Regions from separate parts of the Azospirillum aestuarii genome, predicted to be linked through region 1. Evidence: predicted binding sites of a transcription regulator. Region 1 holds the regulator's gene; the other holds the start of a gene.

What was found. Region 1 encodes PhoB, which activates phosphate uptake and scavenging genes when phosphate is short. Its sites were predicted from a motif close to TNTCATAAAACTGTCA; they were not measured.
Region 2: JJL56_RS01410 (RNA degradosome polyphosphate kinase) is a predicted target of PhoB. The motif match lies at 3,823-3,838, and genes of this name have one in related genera.

The regions. Positions count from the first base shown of each region.
Region 1 covers NZ_JAEPIV010000002.1:675,824-681,831, reverse strand. The annotation lists gene pstA (phosphate ABC transporter permease PstA) at 1-1,232, shown strand, start outside; gene pstB (phosphate ABC transporter ATP-binding protein PstB) at 1,270-2,055, shown strand; gene phoU (phosphate signaling complex protein PhoU) at 2,101-2,901, shown strand; gene phoB (phosphate regulon transcriptional regulator PhoB) at 2,933-3,637, shown strand; gene JJL56_RS07835 (hypothetical protein) at 3,801-4,058, opposite strand; gene JJL56_RS07830 (DsrE family protein) at 4,064-4,501, opposite strand; gene JJL56_RS07825 (HesA/MoeB/ThiF family protein) at 4,527-5,315, opposite strand; gene JJL56_RS07820 (hypothetical protein) at 5,390-6,008, opposite strand, start outside.
Region 2 covers NZ_JAEPIV010000001.1:302,341-308,348, forward strand. The annotation lists gene JJL56_RS01390 (HdaA/DnaA family protein) at 1-594, shown strand, start outside; gene JJL56_RS01395 (SDR family oxidoreductase) at 533-1,312, shown strand; gene JJL56_RS01400 (CHAD domain-containing protein) at 1,508-3,133, opposite strand; gene JJL56_RS01405 (SixA phosphatase family protein) at 3,205-3,723, opposite strand; gene JJL56_RS01410 (RNA degradosome polyphosphate kinase) at 3,940-6,008, shown strand, end outside.

The sequences.
Region 1 (6,008 bases):
GCGAGGAGTTCTCCGCCCGCCTGCGCCGCCGCTACGCCGCGGAGCGCCGGTTCCGGATCGCCGGGATGCTCGCCGTCGGGATCGCGTCTCTGATGCTGGTGGTTCTGCTCGGCTCCATCGTCAGCAAGGGCTACACCGCCTTCTGGCAGGCGCAGATCCGGCTGGAGGTGACGCTCGACAAGCAGCAGGTCGAGGAGCGGAACTACACCGCCATCGTCCGGCAGGCGCTCTACGCCCAGGTCCCGGCGGCCACCGACCGCGCCACCCGCCGCTCGCTGAACGACCTGCTGTCCTCAGGCGCGCCGTACGAGCTGGAGGCGATGGTCAACGCCAACCCGTCCATCGTCGGCACCACGCAGACGGTCTGGGTCCGCGCCGACGACGAGATCGACCAGTTCATGAAGGGCTTCATCCGGCGCGACGTGCCGGAGAGCGAGCGCCGGCTGAGCGACGTCAAGATCACCGCCATCGACGCGCTGGTCGCCAACGGGTCGATCCGCAGCACCTTCAACACCACCCTGTTCACCGCCGGCGACAGCCGCGAGCCGGAACAGGCGGGCATCCTGGGGGCCGTCGTCGGCTCCGCCCTGACGCTGGTGGTGACCATGCTGCTGTCGGTGCCCATCGGCATCGCCGCCGCGGTCTATCTGGAGGAGTTCGCGCCGAAGAACCGCTGGACCGACCTGATCGAGGTGAACATCAACAACCTCGCCGCGGTGCCGTCGATCATCTTCGGCCTGCTCGGTCTGGCGGTGTTCCTCGGCTTCTTCGGGCTGCCGCGCTCCGCCCCGCTGGTCGGCGGTCTGGTGATGGCGCTGATGACCCTGCCGGTCATCATCATCGCCTCGCGCGTTGCGCTGAAGGCGGTGCCGCCGTCGATCCGCGAAGCGGCGCTGGGCGTCGGCGCCTCGCCGCTGCAGACGGTGACGCACCACGTCCTGCCGCTGGCCCTGCCGGGCATCCTGACCGGCACCATCATCGGCATGGCCCGCGCGCTGGGCGAGACGGCGCCGCTGCTGATGATCGGCATGGTGGCCTTCATCGTGGACATCCCGGGCGGCCTGACCGACAGCGCCACGGCCATGCCGGTGCAGATCTACATGTGGGCGGACAGCCCCGAGCGGGCCTTCACGGAACGCACCTCCGCGGCGATCCTGATCCTGCTCGCCTTCCTCATCCTGATGAACGGCCTGGCCGTCTTCCTGCGCAAGAAATTCGAGAGGCGTTGGTAACCCCATGAGCGTCCAGACCCACATCCCGGCCACGGCCATGGCTTCGCGTCCCGCCGCCGGCATCCACGGCACCAAGATGGTCGCCCGTGACGTCAAGGTGTTCTACGGGGCCAAACAGGCGCTCAAGGGCATCAACCTGGAGATCCAGGAAAACCGCGTGATGGCCCTGATCGGCCCGTCCGGCTGCGGCAAGTCGACGTTCCTGCGCTGCCTGAACCGCATGAACGACACCATCGAGAACTGCCGCGTCGAGGGACTGATCGCGCTCGACGGCGAGGACGTCTACGGCAAGAACATCGACGCGGTGCAGCTCCGCGCCCGCGTCGGCATGGTCTTCCAGAAGCCGAACCCGTTCCCGAAGTCGATCTACGACAACATCGCCTACGGCCCGCGCATCCACGGCATCGCCAGCCACCGCGACGAGATGGACGAGATCGTCCAGACCTCGCTGCAGCGCGCCGGCCTGTGGAACGAGGTGAAGGACCGCCTGCGCGAGCCGGGCACCGGCCTGTCCGGCGGCCAGCAGCAGCGCCTGTGCATCGCCCGCGCCATCGCCGTCAGCCCCGAGGTGATCCTGATGGACGAGCCCTGCTCGGCGCTCGACCCCATCGCGACGGCCCACATCGAGGAGCTGATCGACGAGCTGCGCGAGAACTACACGATCGTCATCGTCACCCACAACATGCAGCAGGCGGCCCGCGTCTCCCAGAAGACCGCCTTCTTCCATCTCGGCGACATGGTCGAGTGCGACGACACCGAGGAAATCTTCACCAACCCGCGGGACGAGCGCACCCAGGGCTACATCACCGGCCGCTACGGCTGATCCCCGGCATCGCCACTACTCTTCCATCAGCGAAGGACGTGAAGCATGAGCAACGAACACATCGTGCGTTCCTTCGCGCACGAACTTGAGCGCCTGTCCAACCTGATCACCCAGATGGGCGGCGTCGCCGAAGCGCAGGTGGACGCCGCCGTGAAGGCGGTGGCCCGCCGCGACGTCGCGCTGGCCGCCCAGGTCATGCAGGCCGACCTGCGCATCGACGCCTACGAGCGCGACATCGACGCCGAGGCCGTGCGCCTGCTCGCCCTGCGCCAGCCGCTGGCCCAGGACCTGCGCGAGATCGTGTCGGCGCTGAAGATCGCGTCGGACCTGGAGCGGATCGGCGACTACGCCTCCAACATCGCCAAGCGCTCGCTGGCGCTGGCCCAGGTGCCGGTGGTGCGCCCGGCGGTGGCGATCCCGCGCATGGGGCGGCTGGTCGAGTCGATCATGAAGGACGTGCTGGACGCCTACATCGAGCGCGACGTCCAGCGCGCCATCGCCGCCTGGGAGCGCGACGAGGAACTGGACGACCTCTACACCAGCCTGTTCCGCGAGGTCCTGACCTACATGATGGAGGACCCGCGCAACATCACGCCCTGCACGCACCTGCTGTTCATGGCGAAGAACCTGGAGCGGATCGGCGACCACGCCACCAACATCGCCGAGACCATCCACTATCTGGTGGTCGGGACGACGCTGCGCGCGGCGCGTCCGAAGAACGACGGCAGCAGCTTCGCCGTGGTCGAGCCGGGCGGTTCGGTCATGGATGCGGCCACCGAGGCGGTGGAACGGGGATTGCCGCGGGACGGCGGCCCGGATAACGATGGAGCGGGACATGCCGCGTGACGGCGAGACGCGCAGTGGGAGCGGGACAAGCATGAATTCGGCGCTGAAGCCGCTCGTCCTCGTCGTCGAGGACGAAGCCGACATCGTGACGCTGCTGAAGTACAATCTGGAGAAGGAAGGCTTCCGGGTTAACGCCGCCACCGACGGCGAGGAAGCCCTTCTGCTGGCCGGGGAGCAGACGCCGAACATCGTCCTGCTCGACTGGATGCTGCCGCTGATGTCGGGGCTGGAGGTCTGCCGCCAGATGCGCCGCAACAGCAAGATGCGCGACATCCCGATCATCATGCTGACCGCCCGCGGCGAGGAGGCGGACCGCGTGCGCGGCCTGAATTCCGGCGCCGACGACTACATCACCAAGCCCTTCTCCCCGACCGAGCTGGTCGCCCGCATGCGCGCCGTGCTGCGCCGTTCGGCGCCTGGCATGACCGACGAGACGCTGCAGTTCGCCGACGTGACCATGGATCTGGCCGCCCACCGGGTGCGCCGGAACGGCCGCGACGTGCATCTGGGTCCGACCGAGTTCCGCCTGCTGCGCCATTTCATGCAGCATCCCGGCCGAGTCTTCTCGCGCGAGCAGCTGCTCGACGTGGTGTGGGGCCACGACGTCTATGTCGAGCCGCGCACCGTGGACGTGCACATCCGCCGCTTGCGCAAGGCGATGAACGAGGAGACGGAGATGGACCTGATCCGCACCGTCCGTTCGGCCGGCTACGCGCTGGACAGCAAGTCCATCTAACCGAAATGCCCGGACGCTGACCTTGCCCCACCCTTACCCTCCCCCGCTTCGCAGGGGAGGGGACTGCCGCCGCTTCGCGACCATCTCCCTCTCCTGCGAAGCGGGGGAGGGAAGGGGCCCACGCGCAAGCGTGGGAAGGGTGGGGGCCACGTGGCGGAGCTGTTCACCCCTCCAGCAGCCCCACCGCCTCCCGCAAAATCTCCACCTTCGGGCCGAAGCGCTTCGCCGGGTCGCTGTCCTCGATGAAGCCGATCATCATGCGCAGGGCGTACGCCACCCGCGGGGCGAGATCGGGATGCGCCGTCACATGCTGCGCCAGATGGGCCAGCGCGTCCCGGTAGGGCCGGCCCTCGAAACCCTCTGCGGCGATCGCCTCGAAGCGGTTCGCGTGTTCGATCACCAAGCTGTGGTCGTCGGTCATGGCGCTCACACGAACAGGATCGCGCCGGTCTTCGGCGCGTCGTTCAGAAAGGTGACGACTCCGCCGGTCTTCACCGGCACGTCGGGGCGCAGCGGGGCGCCAACGGGCAGGCCGAGCGCGCGCAGCCCCATCTCGCAGGCCATGACCGTGACCTTCAGCATCACGCAGGCTTCCAGCAACTCCTCGAAGCCGGCCAGCCCGTCGGCGGTGAAGGCGGCGTCGCGCTCCGCCGGGCGGCGGCCGTCGTCGGCGGGGTCCAGCCGGTGCCAGCCCGGCGCGCCGTCCGCGTCCTCGGCCAGCAGCGTGTTCAGGGCGCGGCCGGTGAAGAACAGCGTGACCTTGCGGTTGGTCGCCGCCGCCGCGCTGGCCATCACCAGGGCGTAGTGAACCCGGTCGAAGCCGCCCGCGAACAGGACGATGGACAGGTTTTCAGGACCTTCCATGGGTCAGGGCTCTCCCAAGCGCCGCTCAGTGGGCGGACAGGTCGTGGATGGTCGGGTGGGCGCCGCACAGCGGGCAGTCCGGGTCGCGGCGCACCGTGATGCGCTGGAACGAGGCGTGCAGCGTGTCGAGCATCATCAGGCTGCCCGACAGGCCCTCGCCGATGCCCAGGATCTCCTTCAGCACCTCGGTCGCCTGGAGCGAGCCGACGAAGCCGCCCAGCGCCCCCAGAACGCCGCCCTCGGAGCAGGACGGCACCAGCCCGCGCGGCGGCGGCTCCGGGAACAGGCAGCGGTAGCAGGGGTGCGGGGCGCCGAGATGCGCTTTGAAGGTGGACACCTGCCCGTCGAAGCGCAGGATCGCCGCCGACACCAGCGTCTTACCCGCGAAGTAGCAGGCGTCGTTCAGCAGGAAGCGCGTGGCGAAATTGTCCGACCCGTCGGCCACGATGTCGTAGCGGCCGATCAGGTCCAGCGCGTTGTCCCTGGTCAGCCGCGTCTTGTGCACCTCCACCGCCACGTCGGGGTTCAGCGCGCGGATGCGGGCGGCGGCGCTCTCCACCTTCGGAACGCCGAGCGACGACTCATCGTGGATCACCTGCCGTTGCAGGTTGGACAGGTCCACCGTGTCGTCGTCGATGACGCCGATGGTGCCCACCCCCGCCGCGGCGAGGTAGAGCAGCAACGGCGCGCCCAGCCCGCCGGCCCCGATGACCAGGACGCGGGCACGCAGCAGCGCCTCCTGCCCGACGCCGCCGACCTCCGGCAGGATGATGTGGCGGGAATAGCGGTGAAGCTGGGTGTCGGTGAAATCCATGGTCCGCAGAATAGCGCGGAACGCCCCGTGCCGCGCAAGCCCCCTTGCTCAGAGCCCCGCCGCGGGCGGAAGCGTCAGGCCAGCAGGCTCATCTTGTAGGGGGTGGTCTTCGACGTGCTGGACGATTTGTTCGCATCCTCCGCCGCCCACTGCTTCAGACGGGCCTCGCGTTCCCGCATGATCTTGTCGAATGGGCGCTCCTCGCTCGTGTCGTCGGGCGACTTGGCCACCTTCTGGACGAAGTTGAGCTGATAGGGGATTTCGCCGACCACGTTCTTCGGCGGGACGATCACCAGCTCGTACTGGCCGGGTTCGATCTTGAAGCTGGGCTTCTTCAGCATGTCCTCGCCCGACTTCGCCGGGTCCATCGTGTCGCCGGAGGCCACGACCTTGCCCTCCTTGCTCATGACGGCCCAGCGCGTGTAGGGCAGGGACATGTTGCCGACGAACTCACCGCCCTGGGCGACGGTCAGCGAGTGCTTCTGCACGCCGCTGTCGTTGCCCACGACGGCGCGGGCGATGCCCTTCATCTGGGCGCCGCTCCCCACCATCATGACGCTCTGGCGTTCGGTGATGTCCAGCGTGTATTCCCGCTCGTTCACCCCGCGCACGGCCTGGGAGATGACCGCCGTATAAGTGCCGGGGCCGAGCTTCGCGCTGGTCTGCGCCGACTCGTTCTTCGCCTTGGCTTCG
Region 2 (6,008 bases), on a different contig from region 1:
CATCTGGGCCATGTCTGGCGGGCGCGCAGCCACGCTCCCATCGCCATGGGCGACGCTCTGGACCGGATCGACCCGCACGCCCTGCTGGCCGGCGCCAATGCCGTCGTGGTGGAGGACGCAGACCGGGTGTCCGGCGCGCCGGCGCGGGAGGAAGCGCTGTTCCACCTCTACAACCTCGCCCGCGACTCGGGCGGGCATCTGCTCCTGCTGTCGCGCCGCCCGCCGTCGCGCTGGCGGATGAAGCTGGCCGACCTGCGCTCCCGCATCAAGGCGGCCCCCGCGGTGGGGGTGGAGGCACCGGACGACGCGCTGCTCGCCGCCGTTCTGGTCAAGCTGTTCGCCGACCGGCAACTGCGGCCGGGCATGGATCTCATCACCTACCTGCTGACCCGGATGGAGCGGTCGCTGGAGGCGGCGGGGCGGGTGGTCGCGGCGCTTGACCGCGCATCGCTGGCCGCGCACCGTCCCCTGACCGTGCCGCTGGCCCGCGAGGTGCTGGCCGGTCTGGAGGCCGGGAAGGGAGGAGACGAGGATGGATCTGGGAATCGCCGGACGCCGCGCCATCGTGTGCGCAGCCAGCAAGGGACTGGGTAAGGCCTGCGCCGTGGCGCTGGCGCGCGAGGGGGTGCAGGTCACCATCACCGCGCGTGGCCGCGACCTGCTGGAAGCCGCCGCGGAGGAGATCCGCAAGGAGACCGGAGCCACCGTGACCACCGCCGTCGGCGACATCGCGACGGAGGAGGGGCGCGCCGCCGCGCTTGCCGCCTGTCCGGAGCCGGACATCCTGGTCAACAATGCGGGCGGCCCGCCGCCGGGCGACTTTCGCGACTGGGAGCGCGACGACTGGGTCCGCGCCGTCGAGGCCAACATGCTGGCCCCGATCTTCCTCATCAAGGCGACGGTGGACGGCATGATCGGCCGCCGCTTCGGGCGGATCGTCAACGTCACCTCGGCGGCGGTCAAGGCGCCGATCCCGATCCTCGGCCTGTCCAACGGGGCGCGGGCCGGGCTGACTGGCTTCGTCGCCGGTCTGTCGCGCCAGACCGTGCGGCACAACGTGACGATCAACAACCTGCTGCCCGGCCCCTTCGAGACCGACCGCCTGCGCGCCACCATGGAAGGCGGGGCCAAGGCCAACAACCGCAGCCTGGACGAGGAGATGGCCGTCCGCCGCGCCGGCAACCCGTCCGGCCGCTTCGGCGATCCGGCGGAGTTCGGTGCGGCCTGCGCCTTTCTCTGCTCCGCCCACGCCGGCTTCATGACCGGGCAGAACGTCCTGCTGGACGGCGGCGCCTATGCGGGGACGCTGTAGGCGGCTTGTTGTAGCGCCGGTGTCTGGACACTGGCCCCCACCCCAGCCCTCCCCCGCTTTGCCGGGGAGGGCTTTTCTCCTCCCCCTGCGTCAGCTCTCGCGCAAACCAACGGTTTGCGCGAGAGCTGACGCGGCAGGCGGACCTTCGGTCCGCCGAGAGCGGGGGAGGGTTGGGGTGGGGGGAATGTCACGCCCTCACCAGAACACCGCCCCATCGCGATACCCTTTCCACAGCCCCGGCAACGCCTTGCGGCGCTTGTCGGCCTGCTTGGCGAGCCAGCGGGCGGTCGAGTCGGCGGCGGATCGATGCTCCGGCCGGTCCGCCGACAGGCTGCGCAGAAGACCGCCGGCCACCGCGGCGTCGTGCTCGGCATCCAGCGCGCCCAGCAGGGCGTCCAGCGTGGTGACGAAGGGCACCGTTGCGGTTTCGGCGTAGAGGCCGCGAAAGAACTCCGCCGTGTGGCGCAGCTTGCGCAGGCGGCGGCGCAGCCGGTCGCGCGACGCGGCATCGGCGGCGTCCAGGTCGCGCCCCGCCTTCGATGCCCCCGCCTTCAGTGCCTTGGCGTGCTGGGCGGCCAGCCAGGGGCCGGACAACTCGGCCATCGGGCGGTCGAGTTGGGCGCGGACCTCCGGCACGGCGCCGGACTGCCACGCCCCGTCCTCCAGCCAGGCGCCGAGCGCCAGGATCAGCCCGGTGCAGCGCGGCGACTGGATCGCCTCCACCGCCGCCAGCGCGGGCGCCCGACGGGCTTCCCGGACCGCGGCGGTCAGCGCGGCGATCCCGTCGGCCGGGGCCTTCTCCGTCGCCGCGAAGGGCGCGATCCCGTGGGACAGCAGCACGTCCCAATCGCGCGCCGGGCCGAGCCGGCGGGAGAACCAGCGGATGTCGTTCCCGGCGCGGCAGGCGTCCGGCACCCCGGCGAGGGGACGGAACAGGCGGATGGCGGTGCGCAGGCGGCGCAGCGCGACGCGCATCTGGTGCAGCCCCTCCACGTCGCCGCCGGCCAGCGCGCAGGCTTCGTTGGCGAGCAGCAGGCGCAGCCCGTGGCGGACGATGTGGCGGTAGGCCTCGGCCACCGTGGTGACCGGGGTCAGGCCCAGCGGTTCCGGCAGGACAGGGGCGGGCAGGCGCCCGGTGACGAGGCGGTCGCCGATCTCCGCCTTGCTTTCCGTTCCGATGCGGACCGGCACGCGGCGCTGGAGCGCCAGCGCGAGATCGAACAGGCGCCCGATGCGGCCCGACTTCAGCTCAAGCTCGACCTCGCTGATTCGGGCGCAGGCGTTGCCGGCGGTGATCTGGCCCTCGTCCACCGCCACCTCGATGGAGGTCAGGGCGTCCGGGCGGACGAGCAGGGTGGTGCGCCGGAACTCCGTCGTGAACTGCGGAACCAGCGCCGCGCGCGCGTCCTCCGGCACCAGGGCGGCCACGCCTTCGGCAACGAAGGGACTCATTTCGGGGGCGGCCGTGGGAATCGCCCAGTCCCATTTCTTGCGGATGGCCACGGCGGCCGAATCGCCGGGAGTGGCGGCGTTGATGGTCTTCAGCGTCTGCACGAAGCGGTCGCCGTCCTGCCGCACCCGCAGGGCGACGCCCCCGGTGAACAGGCGCCGGTCCGGCGTGTCGTAGTAGACGGTGCGCAGGTCGCGGACGATCGGGTCGCCCTCCGCCGCGTCCTTCAGGACGGGCAGGCCCGCAACGCGGAAAAGATCGCGCGGGTCGAGGTGGAGCTTCATCTCGACCTCGCGCACGGCGGACACCGCGGCGGGGGCACCGGAGGGCGTGGCGTTCTGGGGCGCGTTGTTCTGGGGCGCGGAGGACACGGGGGGCGACTCCTGCTCGGTTCCGGGCCTGCTCTGTTCCGGGTTGAAATACCCCATTTGGCAAAAGGGCGTTAGGAGAGTTTCCGCGGCAGAATGAAATCGGCCAGCCGTCCCGCCCCGCTGTCCAGGTCGGCCCAGCGGGCTGCTTCGAACAGGAGTACGGCGCAGGCGCCGGTCGGAAACTTCTCCGCCAACGCCGCGCGGTGCCGTTCCTCGCCGCTGCCGGTCAGGTCGCGGGCGAGGTCGTGAAGGTCCGGGTTGTGGGCGACCAGCATCAGCGACGACACGGAATCGGGCGCGTCGCGCAGCCGCTCCAGAAGGACCCCGGCGCCGCACAGGTAGAGGCCGCGCTCGCGCTCCACGGGGATGTCCGGCGCGTCCATCACCTCCAGCAGGCGGTCGGCGGTGTCCGCCGCGCGCCGGGCGGTGGAGCACAGCACCAGCCCGATGCGCGCGCCGCGGTCCTTCAACTCGTGGCCGACCAGCCGGGCCGCTTTCCTGCCCCGCGGCGCCAGCGGGCGGTCGTGGTCGTCCAGGGAAGGATCGTCCCACGCGGACTTGCCGTGGCGCATGAGATACAGGGTCTTCATGGAGGCTGTCCCTTCCTGTCCGGATCGCGGCCCGGCGGATGCGCGGGGGGTGCGACTGTTTTCGCAGCGGTATTATCGTGACGGCAGTATTATGCTGTCTGACCCAAAACCGTAACGTAGTTGGGGTAGGTTGCCTGGCCCGCCGACCGCGGCGGGACGGTTCGGCCAAACCGGACTGTAGCGGCACCACCCATCACGCAAAAGCCCGAGGCTGCTGTGACCGAACTTCAGGACCTGGAAGCGACCTGCATCGAAGCGGACGCACCGGAGCGCTTCATCAACCGCGAACTCTCGTGGCTGGCCTTCAACCAGCGCGTCCTGGATGAGGCGTCCAACCCGAATCACCCGCTGCTGGAGCGGCTGAGGTTCCTGTCGATCTCGTCCAGCAACCTCGACGAATTCTACATGGTCCGCGTCGCCGGCCTGAAGGGACAGGTGGCCGCGGGGGTGAAAACCCCCAGCGCCGAGAACCTGACCCCGGCCCAACAGCTCACCGCGGTGAATCAGCGCATCGTCGAGCTGATGAACGCGCAGCAGACCATGTGGCGCAGCCTGAAGCAGGACCTGCGCGAGGCCGGCATCATGGTGGTCGGCGCCGAAGACCTGACCGAGGGCGAGAAGGACTGGCTGGAGGCCAAGTTCCTCGACGACATCTTCCCCATCCTGACGCCCATCGCCGTGGACCCGGCGCACCCGTTCCCCTTCCTGCCCAACCTGGGCTTCTCGCTGGCGCTGCAACTGCACGAGCCGGTGAAGGGGCGGCACCTCGACGCGCTGGTCCCTCTGCCGGCGCAGCTCGACCGCTTCATCCGTCTGCCGGGTTCGGAGATCCGCTTCATCCAGCTGGAAAAGCTGGTGATGCTGTTCATCGACCGGCTGTTCCCGCCGTTCCAGGTGAAGGCCCACGGCGTCTTCCGCGTCCTGCGCGACAGCGAGATGGAGATCGAGGAGGAGGCGGAGGATCTGGTCCGCACCTTCGAGAGCGCGCTGAAGCGCCGCCGCCGCGGCAGCGTCATCCGGCTGGCGACCGACGCCGGCATGGCCGCCGACCTGCGCGAGTTCCTGCGCCATGAGCTGCGCGTGTCGAACGACGACGTGTTCGTGCTCGATGGGCTGATCGGCCTGTCGGACACCCGCCAGCTCATCGTCGACGAGCGGCCGGATCTGGTCTTCCGCCCGTTCAACGCCCGCTTCCCGGAGCGCATCCGCGACTTCGGCGGCGACTGCTTCGCGGCCATCCGCGACAAGGACATCGTCGTCCACCATCCGTACGAGAGTTTCGACGTGGTGGTGCAGTTCATCCGGCAGGCGGCGCGCGACCCGCAGGTGGTCGCCATCAAGCAGACGCTCTACCGCACCAGCAAGGACAGCCCGATCGTCGCCGCGCTGATCGAGGCGGCGGAGGCCGGCAAGTCGGTGACCGCGCTGGTCGAGCTGAAGGCCCGCTTCGACGAGGAGGCCAACATCCGCTGGGCGCGCGATCTGGAGCGCGCGGGCGCCCAGGTGGTCTACGGCTTCGTCGATCTGAAGACGCACGCCAAGGTGTCGCTGGTGGTGCGGCGCGAGAACAAGGCGCTGCGCAGCTACGTCCATTTCGGGACGGGCAACTACCACCCGATCACGGCGAAGGTCTACACCGACCTGTCCTTCTTCACCTGCGACCCGGCGCTCTGCCACGACGCGGCGGTGATGTTCAACTACATGACCGGCTACGCCACGCCGAAGCTGCTGGAGAAGATCGCCATCGCCCCGATCACGCTGCGCCAGAAGCTGGGCCAGCTGATCGACGCCGAGGTCGCCAACGCCGCCGCCGGCAAGCCCGCCCACATCTGGGTGAAGCTGAACTCGCTGGTCGATTCGGAGATCATCGACCAGCTCTACAAGGCGTCGCAGAAGGGCGTGCAGATCGACATGGTGATCCGCGGCATCTGCTGCCTGCGTCCCGGCGTCAAGGGCCTGTCGGAAAACATCCGGGTGCGCAGCATCGTCGGGCGCTTTCTGGAGCATGGGCGCGTCATCTGCTTCGCCAACGGCCACGCGCTGCCCAGCCCGCAGGCCAAGCTCTTCATCTCTTCCGCCGACTGGATGACGCGCAACCTGGACCGCCGCATCGAGACGCTGGTGCCCATCGAGAACCCGACGGTGCACGAGCAGGTGCTGGACCAGATCATGGTCGCCAACCTGAAGGACGAGGCGAACACCTGGAAACTCGGCCCCGATGGCGTTTATCATCGGGTGGAGGCTGGTCCGGACGCGTTCAGCGCCCATAACTACTTCATGACGAA